Linked DNA regions of Vallitalea guaymasensis. The protein of the gene in region 1 binds, or shares a complex with, the protein of each later gene. Links are inferred from orthologs where the notes say so. Each region holds a gene or a part of one and is shown on either strand. Other genes may lie near its edges.

Region 1 (3,085 bases):
AATCAAGATTATATAATGGAATAGATAAACTCAAGGTAATATTAGATAAGTGAGGTGCCATTTAATGGAGGATAAATTAAATAATATCAAACGAGAGTATAAGAATATAATTATTCCAAAGGAGTTAGATCAAATGGTTGATAAAACAATCCAAAAAGCTGATAAAGATGTAAGAAATCCAAAAATAAGATTCGGTAGAGGGTTAAAAGTGGCAGTTGCCGCTCTTGCAGTATGTAGTATGTTTGTACTTGCAATTAATACAAATGAATCTTTGGCTAAGTCAATAGCCAATGTACCTGTTTTAGGTAAAGTTGCGGAGGTATTGACTTTTGTAGACTATGAACGTGAGACTGATACCATAACAGAAAATGTGACAATACCAGAAGTGGATGGTCTTAATGACAAAGATATACAAGATAAGATTAATAAAGAAATACAAGCTAAGATGGATGAGCAAATCAAGGAAGCTGAAATAAGAGCAGAAGAATATAAAGAAGCATATTTTGCAACAGGCGGTACAGAAGAAAATTATAATCCAATTGAATTCAAACTTGATTATGAGAAAAAATACTCTGATGATTCCATTTTATCATTTATAATTTATCATCATGAAACTTTAGCTCCAGCTTATGCTGAAACATATTACTATAACATTGACTTGAATACCAATGAAGAACTTACATTAGAAGATGTTCTAGGTGAGGATTACATTAATAGAGCAAATGAAAGTGTTAGAAAACAAATTGAAGAATTGAAAGCTAATCCTAGTGAAGACCGTCATTATGGTTTCTTTGAGGGAGAAGCAGGATTTACAAGTATTAGTGAAGATCAAGGTTTCTATATCAACAGTGATAAAAAAGTAGTTGTTGTATTTAATAAATATGAGATTGCAGATGGTGCAACTGGTCCACTAGAATTTGTAATAGAATAATTAATCAAATAAACTATATATAAATTAGATGATTTCTGTATAATGCAGAAGTCATCTTTTTTATAATAACCAAATTATTGAAATTAATGGTATAAAGTGGTATATTTAAATTGATATATACACATTATATATTATAGCTGAATAAATATTATAAAGAGTATTCTATATTTAACTTAGATATAGTATTATGTTAAATAATATTGGAGTCTTTGCATATGATAGAACAAGGGATACTGTTATTTGATTCAGGGATAATAAATAATAAAATAATATCAAAAACTTTAAAAATGTATTGACATATATCACTATATTAGAATATAATGATATTATAATTAATACAAATATAATTTAATAAGGAGGTTTTAATTATGGCACTAGCATTTACAGATCTTAATTTTGAAGCAGAGGTTCTTAACTCAGATATACCAGTATTAGTTGACTTTTACGCAGATTGGTGTGGACCATGTAAGATGATGGCACCTGTTATAGATGAATTGGCAAAAAAATATGAAGGAAAAGCTAAAATAGGAAAATTGAATGTTGATCAAAACGGTGAAACAGCTCAAAAATATAGAGTAATGAGTATTCCTACAATGTTATTAATCAAAAATGGTCAAGTTGTAGACACTGTAGTGGGAGCAGTTCCAAAACAACAATTGGAATCAAAAATTGAATCAGCTATGTAGAGTAAGATAAGGAAGTCTATTTATCATATAAAGGTAAATAGGCTTTATTTTTTTATCAAAAATTAATAATTGTAATTTTAATGGTGTAAAATATACAAGCCAAAATAGTACAAGTAATAACAAGATAGACTAATTCAAAATACAATAAAAAAATGTATAATGATACAAGAGTGTTTATATATATTTTTATCTACTTAAGTCTTACTTAATATTTTTCTACTTATATCTATATCTAATCATTTAATATTACCCAATGAATAACTAAAATCAATGGAGGTGGTTACCACAATTAGAGGTGAGGCACAAATCTATATATATGTATAAGGAGGAGAAAAATGTTTTTAAAAAGATATTTCAAGACTTTTTCAATATTGTTATGCATTACTTTAATCTTGGCAGTTACAATTATACCTACAAGCGCAGCAGGGACAGGGGTTCCTGTAAAACCGTCATTAAGCCATAATCAATGGTCAGGAGATATTGATGGTGATTATGATTTGACTTGGAACATATGGTATGGAAACAATGGGACAAGTTGGAAGCTATTCGAGAAGATCGGGGCAGGCAATTATCAAGAAATACATAGTGGTACTTTAATTGATGATACACCTAATCCTCAAAGTGAGACCTTTCAAGTAAAAGGAAGAACAATTGAAGGGACATATAAATATTATATTGAGCTGACTAATTCATATGGAACTACAGCTAGTGACGAGATTTCTGTTGTAGTGGGGAATGCAACTGGCAACATAATAATAAACGGTATAGATACCCAAAAAGTGGTCTATCAGTTTACTCAGGCTCAAGGAATGAATGATTATACTCTAAGTTTTAATGGAGTCGCTAATCCTGTTTTTACTGTTATTACGAATAATAGTTCAGTAGTTGATTGTTCAATAGTAAATAATAATACTCTTAAGATTAATGGTAAAAAAGCTGGACGAGCTTCTATTAAACTAAAAGAAAGCACTACAGGGGAAGAGAGATATGTTGGAATAAGAATCAAAAATGCTGATGGAAGTATTCCAGGTATGCCTAATTATCTTTCTATAGGCTCTGTAAGTGAAGATAAACAGGGAGATCTTGATTTCTGGAGGGATTTCCACACTGATGACAAGAATAAGAGGATGGACATAAGATATATCTATATTAATGGCGGTCCAATAAATGGATGGCGTACTTGGACTAATGTTGATGGTGGACGAGCTAAGAACTTTATTATTGAAAGCAGAAAATTAGGTATAATCCCATTCTTCGTATACTATAACATTCCTGACAGTGGAGAAAGCTATAGTCTGGATTTAGCTCATATTCAAGATTCAACATATATGGATGCCTATTATAAGGATTTAAAATTCTTTTTAGACATATGTAAGGAGTATGCAGAAGATGATACAGTAGGTATAGTGTTTGAACCAGATTTTCTTGGTTATATGATGCAGCAATCAGGTAAACAGCCAAATGAGAT
Region 2 (3,336 bases), 1.7 Mb from region 1 along the record:
ACTTTTATTGCTTTATTCATTGATTTCACCCCCTATAAGGTTAGCAAAAAAATCTTGTAAGCCCTCATTGCTGATTTGGATTCTATCATTTTCTTCTATTCGTGTATCGTATACATTTACAGTTTTGAATTTTCCTATATCATGTACATTAATAATATTTTTACCCATTACAGCTTTGTCAACATCTGAAGCGATTCCAGTTACACTGTAACATTTATCTTGTAAATCAATGATATTTGACCTTAATAATAACTCACCTTTATGTATGATAATTATTTCTTCTGCAATCTTGGCTATTTCATCAATTAGATGAGTAGATACTATTATTATTTTTGGATGTCTAGCTATACTTTCTTCTAATAGTGAGTAGAATTTGTTTCTCATAATAACATCAAAACCTAATACAGGTTCATCAAATAGCACAATCTTATTAGTACTAGCAAGACCAATAATGGTATTTACCATGGTTTTCATACCGAAGGATAGCTTTTTAAACTTTTTATCTGGATTGAGGTTGAATTTTTTTATCATATCATCGGCAAATTCAGTGTCAAAGCCATCTTGAAAATCAGCTGCTAAACTTATTAGATCTTTTATCTTTAGATTGATATGATTCTCTCGTTCTTCTACGAAACAAACAATCTCAGGCATAGATAGTTTATTAACTTTCAAGCCGTTAACTAATACTTCACCTTTTGTGGCTTGGGTTAAACCTGATATGGTTCTTAGAAAAGTAGTTTTGCCAGCCCCATTTTCTCCTAATAAACAATAGATCTTATTTTCATTGATTTCTATATTTATATTACTAAGTGCATTTGCTTTACCATATTTTTTAGTTAAGTTATTTAACTGAATCATTCCAATCCTCCTCAATCATTTTTATGACATCCTCTTTATTGATATTTAACTTTTTGCATTCCTGAATAAGTTTTTTTATAGTATTTGTTTGTAATGAAGCTCTTCTCTTTTCCATAATTATATCTTTTGCCTCCTTAGTGACGTACATCCCCATACCTCTACGTTTATAGATAATACCTTGTTCCGTTAGAATGTTGACACCTTTTATGGCTGTAGCTGGATTGATTTTCAGTAATTTGGATAATTGTGTGGTTGATATAATAGCTGTATCAACCTGGTAAGTTCCATCTAAAATGTAGTCTTCTAACATAGTCGCTATTTGAGCAAAGATAGGTACACTGCTATTTGGATTAATATTAATGGTCATCACCTGCTTTATTTATATGGTTAGTTAGTTAACTAATTAACCATATAATATCATTTGTATTATCTTATGTCAATGTATTTTATAGAAATGATGTTAAAAAATAGTTATAAAATATACATCTATAATAAAATTATGATATTATATGAATATATAAATATGGTGATATGGAGGTTGTTGAAATGAAATATAAAGTTGCATTTGTCTGTGTTCATAATTCATGTAGAAGCCAGATGGCAGAAGGGTGGGCTAAAACATTAGCCAATGATGTATTTGATGTTTACTCAGCGGGAACAGAAGAGTATCCAGAGGTAAAACCTAAAGCTGTACAAGTAATGGAGGAAGTTGGAGTAGATATGAGTTCTCATAAACCCAAACTACTATCTGATATTCCGAGTGAGATAGATATACTAATTAAAATGGGGTGTAATGTCACATGTCCTTATTTACCTAATAAGCATACTGAAGATTGGGGACTTACTGACCCTTCAGGTGGAGAAATAGAGGACTTTAGAAAAACAAGAGATATGATAAAATTAAAAGTAGAAGATTTAAAAAAACGTGTTGCTGATGGAAAATTATCTTTATAGGTAGTGTTTATTTTCATCCCCTAAATATGGATTTATATGACTTATTTAGGGGATGAAATAATATTAAAAAGATTTACTCTGTTGGAGAAATTCAATATATCCAATAATGTGGTGAAGAAATTTAGGGGATTTATCTGATAAAGAATCTAATATTTGTTCTGTTAATGCATTTGAAGTAGGGCTAGATGATGTAATTAATAATTGATTTGGTGTTATTTCTAGAACTAAGCAGATTTTCATAATTGTTTCCAAAGAAGCGGTTGTATTACCTCTTTCAATATTTCCTATATACTGTATAGAAAGACCTGTCAATCCAGCTAGTTTTTCTTGTGTCAACTCTTTTTTTAGTCTATATTGTTTAATATTTTTACCTAAAAGGTTTAAATCTATGATTTTATTCTGCATTAATAAAATGCACCTCCTTCCATAGTTATAGGATATGATAAATTTCAATTTTTAATAAGCAACTATTAAGAGTAATTACTCTTTATAGTTTGCTTTTTTTATGGTATAATAAGTTAATTGCTCTAAATAGTTTATATATTAATCCATATAGTTGCTGTTTTATTTATATCTAAAAGGAATTACTCATGATATGAATATAAAGTGATATATTGATTTATTTATCATGCAATTATTATATTAATATATTGTAATTTTAAAATATAATCAATGGAATATAAAGTAAATGCAATAAGTAATATTACATTCTACTATATAGAAAGGTTTAATAACTTTTTAATATACAACAGAGGAGGAACGAAATTGTTTAAGAGTATAAAATTCAAATTAATGGCTTATTTTACTATAATTATAATAGTAATAAGTGGTGGTGTTGGTATTATGGCATGTGTGTCATCAATAAATGCACTTCACAAAACAGTGGATAATGAATTAATAGAGTTAGCTAAAGGGTATAGCAACTATATTGAATCTGAAATCAGCATAGCAAAAGCAACTATGAATGGAGTAGCCAATAGAAATGTGATGAAATCTTGGGATTGGAATGAACAGAAAAAAGCTATTCTTGCTGAAGTTGATAAAAATAAAATGTTTTCAGGAATGTTTATTGTAGATAAGAATGGTATGGCACATTTTACTAATGGTAAAACTGCAAATGTCAGCGATAGAACATATTTTAAAGAAGCTATGAGAGGCAATACATATTTTAGTGATTTAATATTCAGCGATATAATGGGAGGCATTGAATTTTTTGTAGCTTCTCCTATTAAAAATAATGGGATTGATGGAGTTGTTGTCGGGTTTGTCAGACCGCAATATCTTAGTGATTCCATAAAAGACATAATAGTCAGTACTAGTGGTGGAGCCTTTATTGTTGATGGGAAAGGCAATACAATAGCCCATAACAACATGGATATAGTTTTAAAACAAGATAACGTATTAAATAATCAAGAAGATGGTAATGAACAGCTAGCTAGTGTTGTTGAAACTATGATTAAAGGAGAAGCTGGGACCGACGAATATGTGTATGAAGGAAATACATATTACTGTGGATATCATCCT

What was found.
Region 2: the proteins of trxA (region 1) and HYG85_RS03185 are in contact, whole or in part, in an NMR structure (PDB 2IPA), measured with the Bacillus subtilis proteins. The link is inferred for Vallitalea guaymasensis from one-to-one orthologs.

Annotation. Positions count from the first base shown.
Region 1 is NZ_CP058561.1:2,355,874-2,358,958, reverse strand. What follows is about bases 225-2,958. They hold trxA (thioredoxin), read left to right. Parts: upstream 225-1,299; coding sequence 1,300-1,617; downstream 1,618-2,958. Other genes in these bases: HYG85_RS10390 (hypothetical protein), read left to right, coding at 1,953-2,958; HYG85_RS10400 (DUF3298 and DUF4163 domain-containing protein), read left to right, coding at 225-931. Outside these bases: HYG85_RS10405 (RNA polymerase sigma factor), read left to right, coding at 1-53; more of HYG85_RS10400, read left to right, coding at 65-224; more of HYG85_RS10390, read left to right, coding at 2,959-3,085. UniProt on the Bacillus subtilis protein: Participates in various redox reactions through the reversible oxidation of its active center dithiol to a disulfide and catalyzes dithiol-disulfide exchange reactions.
Region 2 is NZ_CP058561.1:702,532-705,867, reverse strand. The notes cover bases 124-3,108. They hold HYG85_RS03185 (arsenate reductase ArsC), read left to right. Parts: upstream 124-1,404; coding sequence 1,405-1,812; downstream 1,813-3,108. Other genes in these bases: HYG85_RS03175 (methyl-accepting chemotaxis protein), read left to right, coding at 2,578-3,108; HYG85_RS03180 (helix-turn-helix domain-containing protein), read right to left, coding at 1,876-2,217; HYG85_RS03190 (GntR family transcriptional regulator), read right to left, coding at 842-1,225; HYG85_RS03195 (ATP-binding cassette domain-containing protein), read right to left, coding at 124-858. Also shown: HYG85_RS03200 (hypothetical protein), read right to left, coding at 1-20; more of HYG85_RS03195, read right to left, coding at 13-123; more of HYG85_RS03175, read left to right, coding at 3,109-3,336. UniProt on the Bacillus subtilis protein: Catalyzes the reduction of arsenate [As(V)] to arsenite [As(III)]. In vitro, can dephosphorylate para-nitrophenyl phosphate (pNPP).